One region of the Brevibacillus sp. Leaf182 genome, then DNA from elsewhere that is predicted to be linked to it. Evidence: riboswitches for the same ligand, from Rfam matches in the RefSeq annotation. Region 1 holds a riboswitch; each other region holds the start of a gene.
The links. A riboswitch is a leader RNA that binds a small molecule or an ion and turns the genes downstream of it on or off. The one in region 1 is predicted to bind lysine.
Positions count from the first base shown of each region.

Region 2: another riboswitch for lysine. It lies ahead of dapD (2,3,4,5-tetrahydropyridine-2,6-dicarboxylate N-acetyltransferase); the one in region 1 lies ahead of ASG16_RS20480 (aspartate kinase).
Region 3: another riboswitch for lysine. It lies ahead of ASG16_RS13600 (amino acid permease); the one in region 1 lies ahead of ASG16_RS20480 (aspartate kinase).

Region 1 is NZ_LMPN02000029.1:52,678-57,336, forward strand. Features, by position in the region: gene ASG16_RS20470 (succinate dehydrogenase cytochrome b558 subunit) at 1-146, opposite strand, end outside; gene ASG16_RS20475 (YslB family protein) at 576-1,028, shown strand; gene ASG16_RS20480 (aspartate kinase) at 1,078-2,319, opposite strand; lysine riboswitch at 2,550-2,737, opposite strand; gene uvrC (excinuclease ABC subunit UvrC) at 2,840-4,621, opposite strand.
Region 2 is NZ_LMPN02000031.1:12,452-17,110, reverse strand. Features, by position in the region: gene ASG16_RS21500 (N-acetyldiaminopimelate deacetylase) at 1-219, opposite strand, end outside; gene ASG16_RS21495 (aspartate aminotransferase family protein) at 223-1,437, opposite strand; gene dapD (2,3,4,5-tetrahydropyridine-2,6-dicarboxylate N-acetyltransferase) at 1,452-2,162, opposite strand; lysine riboswitch at 2,254-2,443, opposite strand; gene ASG16_RS21485 (flavodoxin) at 2,583-3,023, shown strand; gene ASG16_RS21480 (GNAT family N-acetyltransferase) at 3,092-3,640, shown strand; gene ASG16_RS21475 (EcsC family protein) at 3,615-4,460, opposite strand; gene ASG16_RS21470 (hypothetical protein) at 4,483-4,659, opposite strand, start outside.
Region 3 is NZ_LMPN02000023.1:44,245-48,903, forward strand. Features, by position in the region: gene ASG16_RS13595 (hypothetical protein) at 1-837, opposite strand, end outside; gene ASG16_RS13600 (amino acid permease) at 1,056-2,504, opposite strand; lysine riboswitch at 2,618-2,803, opposite strand; gene ASG16_RS13605 (DinB family protein) at 2,888-3,382, opposite strand; gene ASG16_RS13610 (CGNR zinc finger domain-containing protein) at 3,550-4,107, shown strand; gene ASG16_RS13615 (inositol monophosphatase family protein) at 4,139-4,659, opposite strand, start outside.

The DNA of each region.
Region 1 (4,659 bases):
ATGAAGCCTACTGCCTGGTTGAAAGCTTCAGGCCCACGAGTCGCTTGATAGTTGGCGGTCAAGTGGAACACGAGGAAGAGCCCGATCGGAAACAAACCAAGAAGTGAGTGTAGCTTGTGACTGAGAAAGCTATGGCCTTTCGCCATACAATGGTCCCCCTTTCAATGTATGTAACTCTCAATTCTGTGAAAAACGTCAAGCATCACCGCAAGCGGTCCAAAACGGTTTTCGGCCGCTTTGATAGACCTTTCCCCAATATCCTAACCCATTGCCGCACCCATTAGACATAACAAAACCGCCACGATCATTTTATGAAGAGCATCTTGACGCTGTTCACAAAAAGACTGCGTTCGCTAGATCATATGAATTTGTCGGAATGTGTCAAAATTCGAGAAAAAGTTGGGCAAAACTTTGACCAAATCCAATTGTACTCTTGTCGACACAGAGCGTCAAGACAATCAATGTACTAAATACATTGATAGAATAACTTTGTTTAGTCCAGCTATTTTTTCTATTACGATGTCATGAATGTGAGCCCCTCCTCATAATCTAGTACAGACAGGAGGGAAGCACATATGAAAGAGAAGGATCAGCTAGCAGCACTGTTGCCACCGGAGACCATTCCCTATGCGGAAAGAATGAATATGCCCTATCTTGGCTATCATCTTCTACGTGAAACGCTGACCAGCACCCTGCTAGGTGATAGTGAAAACCATATCCTCTATTGGATAGGAAAAAATATGGGCCGCCAAATCCCCATTCAATCTGCAACAGGCCCGATTATGCCTTTTATACGGCTCGGATTAGGCCAGCTAGACGTCGTGGAGGAGACCGGGCAAACTATCGTCTATTCGCTCACTCATTCTATTTTTAGCTACCAGTCTATAGAGAGACTGACATGCAGTCTTTCTTTTGAGGCTGGAATCATTGCTGGTATGATTGAGCGGTGGAAAGAAAGAGAAGCGTTCAGCAAAATCGAGATGGAAAGCCCTTCAGACATACGTATATCTGTACAAGTGGCGTCATGAAGAAAATGCCCCCTCTACCCATAACAAAGGGAGAGGGAGCATCCATATTTTATACTCCGTGCACGACCGCGGTTTCCTCGACATCCAGACCATATGCCGAATGAAGACTGCGAACAGCCAGCTCCGTCAAAGCTGCTGGAATGACGCAAGAAACCTTGATATCAGACGTAGATACCATTTTAATAGAAATTTCTTTTTCTGCCAGGACGCGGAACATTTCAGCCGCTACCCCTGGATTGTTGATCATACCCGAGCCAACAATCGATACCTTGGTCAAGCCTTCCTCGAAATCGACTTTTTCAAAGCCAAGCTCGTTTTTGTTTCTGTCCAGCGTATCAAGTGCTTTTTTCAGGTCATCCGCTGCAACGGTAAAAGAAATGTTCGTAACAGACGCATCATAGGAGCTTTGGATAATGATATCGACGTTCACCTGGTTATCCGCCAGCGTATTGAACAGACGGGAAAGCGTCCCGACCTTGGCAGGCATGCCGACAACCGTGATTTTGGCTACATCTTCATCGTGTGCAACTCCACTTACTACTCTTCCTGTTTCCATGTTGGCAACCTCCTCAACGTACGTACCATCTTCGGCAGTAAAGCTGGAGCGGACGACCAGCCTTACCTTGTATTTTTTCGCAGCCTCTACTGACCTTGGATGAAGAACCCCTGCACCGAGGTTCGCCAGCTCCAGCATCTCATCATACGAGATCGTATCCAGCTTGCTTGCTGCTGGAACCATTCGTGGATCAGCTGTATACACCCCGGACACGTCCGTAAAGATTTCGCATTTCTCAGCGTTCAAGCTCGCTGCGAGTGTAACCGCTGATGTATCCGATCCACCGCGGCCGAGCGTCGTAATTTCACCTTCGTCACTGATCCCTTGGAATCCTGCCACGATCACCACACGACCACGGCCGAGCTCGGATTGAATCCGCTCTGGATCAATCTGCTTGATCCGTGCTCTTCCGTGAATCGCCTCCGTAGTGATTCCAGCTTGCCAGCCCGTAAGAGAAATGGCGTCGTAGCCTTTTGTATGCAAAGCCATCGACAAAAGCGCGATCGATACCTGCTCCCCCGTGGTCAGCAGCATATCCATTTCACGCTCGGATGGGTATGCGCTAATCTGCTTGGCCATATCTACCAACACGTCAGTAGATTTCCCCATTGCAGAAACAACGACTACCACATCATGTCCTTCCTCTTTGTAGCTGATAATTCGATCCGCAACTCGTAAAATTCGCTCAATGGTACCTACAGAGGTGCCTCCATATTTCTGCACGATCAACCCCATGCGGCTTCTCTCCCTTTTTCTCATATCCAATTTGGTATTTATCTCGTATTGTATGGTTTTTCACTATTCTCTCTATAAGGAAAAGTCTTGCATTTTTATTTTACAAAAAAGGCACCGACAAGGAATAAGACCTGCCGCTGCCTATTGTTTCGACATACCGGTTCCTCCCTCCCAATACACGCGGACAACGAAGATTGACAGTAAACACCATCAAAACTCACATTGACACACCGTGAGATAGCTCTCCATCTGACAATTGGTCATTGTGCAGATGACAGTCCTGCATTTGTTCAACGCAGACCCAGCATGGAGAAAAGCGGGTTTCCCTCCACACTTCGGCGAATTCCCCTTTCCCGTCCCCTTCACAGATACCCGATCTCAGGGTGGTACTCTTGGTTTTCGCGCCTCTACCTCACTCCATAATGGAAGTGAGGCTAACTATTCTGTTTGAATCGGATTATATCATGAGTCTAAAAATGGATCAATTCCTTTTTAGAGGTTATTCCAAAAGTTACATTTGCTATGTGTCCAGCTTACGCAGATGCCCGATGATTTCTTTTGCCAGCTTGTCGCCGATCCCTAGTTGGCGGAAGTCTTCGACGGTCGCCTCGCGCATTTTTTTCAACGAGCCAAAATGAGAGAACAACAGCTTGCGTCGTTTCTCACCGATACCCGGAATTTCATCCAACTGAGAGGAGAGCATCGTTTTTGTCCGGGATTGTCTGTGGAACGTAATAACAAAACGGTGGACTTCATCTTGGATGCGCTGCAACAAATAAAACTCATAGCTATCACGTCTAAGATTCACAGGCTCTGGCGGATCTCCGTACATGAGCTGAGCAGTGCGGTGCTTCTCATCCTTCGCGAGTCCACAGACGGGAATATAGAGACCCAGCTCGTTTTCCAGCACGTCCATAGCCGCGCTGATTTGGCCTTTTCCACCATCAATCACAATCAGATCGGGCATAGGCTGGTTTTCTTTCAACAGGCGAGAGTATCGACGGCGAACGACTTCGCGCATGGAGCCGTAATCATCTGGTCCCTCGACGGTTTTGATCTTGAATTTGCGGTATTCCTTTTTGTCAGGACGCCCGTCTGTAAACACAATCATCGCAGACACAGGCTCTGTTCCCTGTATGTTGGAGTTGTCAAACGCTTCAATTCGATGAGGAACCGGAATGCCTAAAATGTGACCGAGATTGTGTACCGCTTGGACCGTACGAGCATCGTCCTTGGACATCAGGGCGAACTTCTCCTGCAAAGCAATACGGGCGTTCTCGGAAGCCATCTTCACAAGCTCATGCTTTTTGCCTCTTTTCGGCGCATGGACTTTGATGCCCAGCCACTCACTCAAAAGCTCCGGTTCACTCTCTTGCGGGAGCAAAATTTCTTTTGGTAGCGCATTTTGCTTGTCGTAGTAGAACTGGCTCACATAAGACATGAAGTCTTCGGTTTCGCTTCCATAGTATGGAAAGGAAGTCGTCTGACGCTCGATCATCTTCCCTTTTCGCATATAGAACACCTGAATGCACATCCAGCCTTTTTCCACAGCAAACCCGATAATGTCGCGGTCTACCGTATCGGTGAACGTGATCTTCTGCTTCTCCATCACCGCTTCGATGCTCTTGATTTGATCGCGATATTCCTTGGCGCGTTCGAACTCCATGTTTTCTGCGGCTTGCAGCATTTTTTCCGTGAGGGTTTGCTTCATTTCCTCATGGCCACCATCGAGGAATCGGCTGATTTCATCCACCAAACGCTGATTTTCCTCTGCCGATACCTCGTACACACAGGGCGCTAGACATTGTCCCAAATGGTAGTAAAGACAAACCTGCTTGGGCATATTGCGGCATTTGCGCAACGGATAGAGGCGATCGAGCAGCTTCTTCACCTCGGAAGCATCTCCGGCATTCGGATACGGACCGAAATACTTGGCTTTATCTTTTAATACCTTACGGGTAATCTCCAGGCGTGGCTGCGCCTCATTCGTAATTTTGATGTACGGATACGTCTTGTCGTCGCGGAGCATGACATTGTAACGCGGGTCGTGCTCCTTGATCAGGTTGCACTCGAGGATGAGCGCCTCAATCGCTGAGGATACCACAATGTACTCAAAGTCCACGATCTCACTGACCAACATCTGCGTCTTCCCGTTATGACTGCCTGTAAAATAAGAGCGGACGCGGTTTTTCAGCACCTTGGCTTTTCCTACGTAAATGATTTCCCCGCTCGCATTTTTCATCAGGTAGCAGCCTGGCTTATCTGGCAGGACGGCCAGCTTATCTTTTAAGGAGCTGTTCATGGCTGCTCCCTCCTCTTTGCTCTATATCTGCCTTGCAT
Region 2 (4,659 bases), on a different contig from region 1:
TAGGCCATCCATATCCGTCCGCCAGGCAATGAATCGTTTTGGCTTTGTTCCCGCCAGCTTGACCAATATGCCTGTCCGCCACGTTTTGATCTCGATTCGCTCTTGGGGCAGCTTTTTCAAATAGTCGAGCAAGTATTGTTGCGTCTTCACTTCAGCGAAGCCTGGCTCCGGTATTTGGTGCAGGTCTCGGCGAATTTGTGTAAACAAGGAAGTCGTCATGGCCTACGCCTCCTTTTTCGTGCCTGTTCTTGCTGTTAATTGTTCCTCAAACACAGCAAGGAAACGGTCCACATCAGCTTTTGTCAACGTCAGAGGTGGAAGCAGACGAACAATGGTTTTCTGTGTCACGTCAACGAGAATTCCTTTGTCAAGCAATGCTTGCTGCAAGTGACTTACCTCCTCCGGGGTGGAAGAGAGCGGAATTCCAACCATTAAGCCTTTTCCGCGAAGGGATTGCAGCTGATCTGGAAGACGCGTTCGCAACGCTTCCAAGCCCGACCACAGGTACGCAATCACTTCTTCTACGTGAGCGATGAAGGCTGGATTAAGCAATTCGTCCAACACGACATTCCCCAGGGCAGCAGACAGTGGTGATGGTGCAAACGTCGTTCCGTGATCCCCCGGTTTGAACTGGTTCATCAGCTTTGGACCAGCGATGACACCGCCGAGTGGAAGCCCTCCCCCTATGCCTTTGGCGAAAAGGATCAGGTCTGGCGTTACGCCTGCATGCTCATAAGCAAACAGCTTTCCTGTTCTGCCCATTCCAGTCTGGATCTCGTCCATGACAAAGAGCATACCTTCTTGTTCACAGATCGCAGCTACCTCTCGCAAGAACGCTTCCGTTAATGGCACGACACCGCCGGAACCCAAGACTGGCTCCATAAGGACCGCAGCGGGCTTTGCTTCCTGGCAAATCGCTCGCAATCCTTCCGTATCCTCCACATCCAGTTCATACACTGGAAAAGCCGGTTGAGGAAAGTCTTGATAGACGTGAGCCTGCCTCGTCAAACGCACTGCTCCGAGTGTTCGCCCGTGAAAGCTGTTGCGTAAGACAACGATGCCTTCACGGCCTGCCCCCTCGTTTTTCGTCCATTTGTGAATCAGCTTGATCGCAGACTCTGTAGCCTCTGCACCAGAGTTGGTGAAAAACACTTTTCCACTAATGCTGTTCCCAACCAAACGCTCAGCCAAACGAATAGCCGGCTTGTTTAGAAATACATTGGAAATATGCAAGAAGCGCTCTCCCTGCTCACGCAGAGCCTGTACAATTCGCGGATGAGAATGCCCCAGAACGTTTACCGCGAGTCCGGTAAACAAGTCGAGATAGCTCTTCCCGTTCGTATCGTACAAGTAATTTCCTTCGCCTTTTTCTATGGCAATCGGAAGTCTTTTGTAAGAGGAGACGATATATTGTTTATCGAGCGAACGCCAGTCCATGTGCACTCTCTCCCTTACAGTTGACGTAGCTCCTGCTTGATCTCTGTCTTGGAACGAGTTTTTTCATCGATTTGCTTGATCACGCGTGCAGGCGTTCCCGCAACTACTACGTATGGAGGTACATCTTCAATCACGACAGCACCCGCTGCAACCACAGCACCTTTTCCTACGCGTACACCTTCCAGAATGACAGCATTTGCTCCGATGACAACATCATCCTCGACAACAACTGGCTGTGCAGATGGCGGCTCGATAACGCCCGCAATAACCGATCCCGCGCCGATGTGGCAGTTTTTCCCGATGGTTCCACGTCCACCTACTACAACATTCATGTCGATCATCGTACCTTCACCGATCACTGCACCGATGTTAATGGAAGCACCCATCATGATGACCGCATTGTTACCGATTGTCACTTGGTCACGAATAATTGCGCCTGGCTCAATACGCGCTTGAATCCCTTTGGTATCCAGCAATGGAATAGCGGAGTTGCGGCGGTCGCTTTCTACTACATAATCTTCAATTTTGTCTGCGTTAGCAGCAAGCACTGGCTCAATCTCTTTCCACTCACCAAAAACAACACCAGTAGGACCAGTAATGAAGGCTTTGGAGCTCGCACCGAAGTCGATTCCCTCCAGGTTCCCTTTCACATATACCTTCACCGGTGTTTTCTTTTCGCTTTTTTGAATAAACGCGATAATTTCGTTAGCATCCATCATGTTCATAGTTACATCCTCCTCAAAATAACAGCATGGTAAATCAAAAAAAGCAATGAGTGCATTCGCTATCTCATTGCTCTTGATACTACATAAGCAAATCATAAATAGCGCTCCACAAAAAGACTTGAGGTCCCTTGTGACAGGATGTTCATTTTTCATGAGACACCCCAGCCTGTGCTACGTAGGGGCATAGCATAAGCTTCGGCGCTTTAGCCTTTCTTCCTTCTCCTGCCCCCTGGCAGATTGCGAAAAGACTTACTCTTCTTCGGCGCACCTCTATTTAGAGTACATTATTATAATTTTATTTAACTCTACCAAAATCAATGAAACGTGGCAATAAGAAAAAAGTTATTGACAACGATTCTCATTTTCATTATTTTATTACTGAGAATGATACTCATTATCTAAATGGAGGTTTTACGTTTTATGAGCATTTTGATGGTATACGCGAGCATGACAGGGAATACTCAGGAAATTGCTGAAGCAATTGCAGAAGGTATTCGTTCAACTGGTGCTGAGCTGGAGATAAAAGAAGTAATGGATGCGAACGCAAAAGAACTAGAAGCTTACGACGGAATCTTGCTTGGTGCCTACACATGGGGCGATGGCGAATTGCCAGACGAATGCCTGGATTTTTATGAGGAAATGGACGATATTGACCTCAGCGGGAAAAAGGTCGTTGCTTTTGGCTCTTGCGACTCCGCTTACGAGCATGTCGGTGCAGCTGTTGATATTTTGCTGAAAAAGGCGAGCGAGCGTGGTGCGGAAACTCCTCTGGAAGGTTTGAAAATCGAGCTTTCTCCTACTGCAAAAGAAGTGGAAGCTTGCAAAGCATTTGGGGTATCGTTTGCTGAATTGCTCGGCTAATTGATGTTTCCCAAATACTCTGGCACATGCTATACTATCAATCCAACTTTTTAAGGAGGATTGATCTCATGACACTACATACGGACGAGATTCTCTTACGGCCTCTCCAACAACAAGACGCAGCCGAGCTCCTAGAGCTTCGGCTGCGTAATCATGACTTTCTCCAACCATTTGAACCGATCCGCCCCTCTTCCTTTCTGACCCTCCCAGGACAGCAAGAACAGATTTCACAAGCACAGAATGATTTTGAACGTGGCACAGCCTATGCTTTCGGCGTATTCAGCCGAGAAGCCAAAAAGATGATAGGACGTGTAGCGTTATCGAATGTCGCGCGGGGCGCGTGGCAAAATGCAACGATTGGCTACTTTATGGATCAGTCATGCAATGGCAAAGGTTATACGACATCCGCAGTAAATCTCGCCCTTCATTTTGCATTTTCTGATGCTAAACTACACAGGGTACAAGCTGCTGTCATGCCTCGCAACCAAGCTTCCATTCGCGTCCTGGAAAAAAACCGTTTTCGCCAGGAAGGACTTTCGTTACGCTATTTGCAAATTAACGGTGAATGGGAGGATCATCTCCTCTACGCTCTTACTGTTGAGGAGTGGTCTCCGTAATTTCCTCGCTCTTTTCGCTCTCACGCAGCCGCTCCAGGATGCGCCGTTTGCGGTACAGCATCATCCCCGCTTCGGCGACATCCTGTACGGTTGAGCGGTTCAAATACGCCCCGAACAAAATACCAGCAATGGGCACCATTTGAAATAACTTTTTCCACCCAAAGTTTTCTGTGTACGTTACCACGACTTCACGCCATCCCTGCAATTGCGCCATTACCTCTCTCTGTGCATTTGGATCATCAAAGCGAGAGAGCTCAGCGAGTATCGCTTTTTTCCCTACGATGTCGGAGGAAGCAAACTGCAAGCATTTGACGACGAACAACCGCTCCCTCTTCTCTTCAGGTCGATAGCCATAGGCAAGAGCCATCTCTTGTAATACTTTTAGGGATGTCCCCATTAATAACGGGATATCGATCGCGAGGGTAAAAATCCCTCCGAAGCCAGTCGTCGCACCTTGTACCGTGGCAAAATTCGCTCGTGAATCCTTTAGCTCCATGGCGACATCATTCATCATCGTAAGCGGTACAGCGGCAATCTCCTCCTTGCCAATAACAGATGTGCCTTGTCCCTCTAACCGTTTACCAAACCGCTTGTAAATCGGTTCATCCTGCACCAAATAAGTTCCACCTGTCTCAAGAAAAGCTGCCATTTCATCTACGGCTTTTCCCAGCTTCTCTTGAACGAATGCAGGCGTAATCCGATCCAACAGAACAAAAGGAAGTCTGCCAAGCTTTTCCCAGAACCACAAGTCGTTCTGATCCTTCTCCCAAGCCTCCACTTCACGTAATGCCGTAACTAATGTCTCCCTGGACTCCCTCAAACCCAATAACCTCCCTGGCTGCTCACTCAGATTCTCCTCGCCTCCACTGACATTGGTTGCGCAAGATGGACTTAATGTAGTCCTGCAACGCTTCCGATGAGGCGTGACAGACGAATTCTTTTTTATTTCTTACGATTCCCAGCTTCAAATGTTTCACTTCCTCTCCTTCGATCCGAAACCCGAACTTTTCCAGGATCGC
Region 3 (4,659 bases), on a different contig from region 1:
CATAAAAGAGGCAAGATTCGTTTGTAGCAATGGTGTGAAGGCAGAAACGGAAGCATTTTCAGCAAGCGTATTCATTTGACGAACAAATTCAGTGGCGTCCTTTGTATTTACATTCTCAAAACGGTTAGCGATTTTTGTATTTTTTAAATCAGAGAGAAGTGTAGCTTGTTCGTTCCGGTATTGTGCGATCCAGTCTGGACGATGTTGCAGCTTTTTGACGAATTGAATCAGCATGCTTACTTTCTCTGTTTGATTGGTTGTGGCCGCTTGCATTTTTTTGTAGGCTTCTGGGTCATAACGCTCCATCAGCTTGGACGGATTCACATAGTCGTTCGGCGCCCCCTGCGGTTTTTGCGGAAGCTCTACGTAGCTGACACTGCCAGTTGCAGGGTCAACCTTTCGGGTTTTGGCCACGCCAGCAAGCAGATGGAGGGTATCCAAAAATTCAGCGGCATTTTTTTCATCAGCCATGTATTGGTCTGCCAAATATTTGCCTTGTGTTAAACCCACTTCTATCAAAGCAGCTCTTTCTTCATCGGTGTAGGTGGATTGGGAGTTGAAAAAATTTCGCTCCAGGATGTGGTCAAAGGCCTTGCGAGCCTCGGGTGGTTTATCTGCGAAAATTTTATTCAAACGCTCATTAATCTCTGTGCTAAAGAAAAATTGGACGCTGTGATGTTCGATGGCATCAGCAGGTAGCTCGCGTGCCTTGTGTGAACGAAGGTCTACAGTATCGGGCTTGGGCAATGCCAAACTAGTTCCTGTCACCATTTTAGGTGCAGTTTGGTTAGTTGGAAGCTGGGGGGATAGGTAGCGGGAATACGATTGGATTTGCATGTTCTACTCTCCTCACATGGATTCATGTTCAGTCGTGATGGTAGGAGATCTGGTTTACCTTTTATCAGATGACTGGTATGAGTTGTGAGAACGGAAGGAAACGGATCTCAATTGCTTCTTTTCTATACTATCGGCTATTTTAGGGCAGTTTTTAATATGCTGGCAAACACGAAAAAGGACTCCCGTTTAGATAACGGAAGTCCGTAATTTTTCTTCGATTATTTCGTGTATTCATCCATGCTGAAGTCTACTTGTTCTAGAGGGACGAGCTTGGTCTTTTGGGTGATTTTATAAGCGAGCCAAATGATTAAGAAGAGTGGCAGGCCAATGTAAGAGACCAGGACGCCATACCAGTCGATCGTTCCACCCATGAATGCGGAATAGTTTTGCCCCAAAATAACGATACAGCAAATGATGAAGGCAAAAATCGGACCAAACGGGAACCACTTTGCCCGATAAGGCAATTCGCTTAAGTCACGGCCCTGGGCGATAAACGCTTTGCGGAAACGGTAGTGACTAATGGCAATTCCCAGCCAGGCGATGAAGCCTGACATACCAGAAGCATTCAAAAGCCAAACATACACTTCGCCTTCTCCAAACAGAGAGGACAGAAAAGCAAGGGCGCCGATGAGCGCAGTCAAGATCAGGGCATTGATTGGTACGCCGTTACTTGTTACTTTTGCGAACCATTTTGGTGCTTTTCCTTCTTTCGCCAGGTTCCACAGCATGCGTGTAGAGGCGTACATGCCAGAGTTACCAGCAGACAATACTGACGTGAGAATAACCGCATTCATGACGGATGCTGCAAAAGCAAAACCGGCATTTTCAAATACAATCGTAAACGGGCTGATCGCAATATCCGTAAGGTCGCCACTGATCAGATTTGGATTATCGTATGGAACCAGCAACCCGATGATCAAAATAGCGAGAATGTAGAAGAGCAGGATGCGCCAAAAAATTTGACGGATGGCCTTCGGAATGTTGCGAGCAGGGTCTTCGCTCTCTCCAGCTGCGACACCAACCAGCTCTGTCCCTTGAAAAGAGAATCCGGCAATCATAAAGACACCGAGCAGGGCCATGAAGCCGCCGTTGAATGGCGCGTCTCCTTTGGTGAAGTTTTGGAAGCCGACTGCTTGACCGCCCATAATGCCAAAAATCATCAACACACCCACAATAATAAAGATGATAACCGTTATTACTTTAATCAAGGCGAACCAATATTCAGATTCTCCATAGGCTTTCACAGACAGGAGATTCAAGGCAAACAGCAATCCGAGGAACAAAGCACTCCACAATATCGCTGGGGTATCCGGGAACCAATATTTCATAATGAGTGCGGAAGCTGACAGCTCGACGGCAATGGTAATGGCCCAGTTGTACCAGTAGTTCCAGCCGAGAGCAAAACCGAGAGATGGATCGACGAACCGTGTGGCATACGTCGAAAACGAACCGGAAACAGGCATGAAGGCCGCCATTTCCCCCAAGCTGGTCATTAAAAAGTAAACCATGATACTAATGGCAAGATAGGCGACTAAAGCTCCACCAGGTCCGGCGGAGTGGATCGAGCCTCCACTCGCAAGAAACAATCCCGTCCCAATCGAGCCGCCGATGGCAATCATCGTCAGGTGTCGGGCTTTTAAACCACGTTGCAATTGATTTTGTGACATAAGCTGCTTGCACGACCTTTCTTGATTTTTGAGAAGGAAGGTCGGAAACGAAAAAACCGCCATAGCCAAAAAAATGGCATAGGGCGGTATCATCCAATCCCCACCAAGCCTTCACTGAAGATAGCTCACCACGTTTGCTTGGCATGCAAACGTGACAGTTCTGCCCCTTTCGAGTACAGCCCCAACCCAATCGCACAGAGACGCGATATGAGCTTCGGCGGATTTTCCTTACCTGGAGTCATTGATTTTCTCTGAATCTCGTACAGGATGATATAAAAGCCGCGACCTCTATCCTCACCGTGAAAGATGAGGATAACATGTATGAAATTATGTGATTCATCAACTATAAAGGATTGTTTGTGATTAATCAATGTGAAATTTTGTTATTCAAATGATCGTCTGGCAGGCCAGGAGCCTTGCAGCTTGCGAATTTGGACGATTTGTCCCGTATGAAACGCATCATGCAGGACCAAACTCATCACATTTTGGTAAATGGGCGTATAGGTAGCCATCTGATTTAACTCTTCATCTGTCAGCAAGGAAAGCTTTTCGTGAATGTGGCGGTGGACGCTTTCCATGCGAGCGAGAGTAGCTTGCCAAGCGTCTTCGTCATCGGGACCGCCGGACGGGATGAAGGTATCATCGTTCGTCTCAGCCGATCCAGGAAATTCAGTGCCCATTAGACGATGCAACAGGCGTTCTTTGTAATAAAGAAGGTGGCTGACGTTTTCCCAGATCGTGTTGGCTGCTTCTCCCACAGGGCGCCAGCTCGCCTCGGCTGCTGATACGCCGGAAAGCGCTTCTTTTAAGGGTGGATACCAGTCTTCCTTGTCATACGTACATTCCCATCCGTGCAAAAGCAATTCCTTCCGATTCATAGGCTTCCTCCTCGTCTGTGAAACAGATTGATGAAACGCTATAATAGCAATAAGAAATGAGGTTGTAACCAGTTAAGTTTATTACGGTGGTTACAAATAGAGATTACCATATCCTGTATGATCATACAAGAGAGAAAATGAAGGGTTTCGTCAGGAGAGATGATGATATGGACTGGCTTTGTATCGATTTTTTAAATAGTGATTGGCGGGATTGGCGTGGTTCTGGTCGTGGGGAAAATCGCCTGGAGAACCAGGAATGGCTGTCATCCTTTTTGCAAACATACAAGCTAACCGCACCGCTGCCGATGAATGAGGAGTGTGCCGCTTCACTTTTGCAGTTGCGCGAGCGTTTGCGACGTATGCTGGAAGCAGTTGTCCGTGGAGAGCGATTCCAAGAGGAGGACCTTGCGGAATTGAACAGAGCTTTGGCTCTCGCTCCTTTTCATGTGCAGGTGTTGTATGTAGAAGAGGAGGGTAGCTACAGGCAAGAGCAATCTAGCTCAACAGAGGGCTGGCCCCTCGTCATGGCACAAATTGCAGCCTCTTTCGCGGAGTTGCTTGCCCCGCAGCATCTGGAGCGAGTCAAAATATGTGACAACGAGGATTGCCGCTGGGTGTTTTATGATGAAAGCCGCAACCGGGTGCGCCGCTGGTGCGATGACAAAATGTGCGGAAACCTGATGAAGGTGCGCCGTTTTCGCGAACGGAAAAAGGAGAAAGGGTGATGCTAATAGGCTCACCCTTTTTATCTGTTCTTCATGAAGCGGGGGTCAATTGGATCAGCTTAGGGTAGATGGTCGAGCTTGCTGCTACGATGCCTGTGTTTTTCCAGCAAAAATCATTCCCTTGCGTATCCGTAATTTTGCCTCCGGCTTCCTCTACCAAAAGAGCACCAGCCAGCCAATCATACACCCCTTCACCGTATTCCCAGTAACCGTCGAGTCGTCCGCACGCCACATAGGCAAGATGGAGTGAAACCGCGCCTTGCATGCGGATGGCAAAAGCTTCTGGCATCACTCTCGTCAAGGAATTCGCTGTATACTTTCCGACCAAGAGGTTCATCGGCTCGGAGGAAGCAAAGAGCGTCCCTAGAATGCACTCACTTAGCTGCGATTTGGATAAGGTACTGATTTTTTGTCCGTTTAAAAAAGCTCCACGCCCGTTAATTCCGGTAAACAGTTCATCACGGCATGGATCATAGACAAAAGAAACAACCGTGCGTCCTCCGTCAATCAGGCAGAGGGAAGTAGCCCACATCGGCATATTTTGCAGAAAGT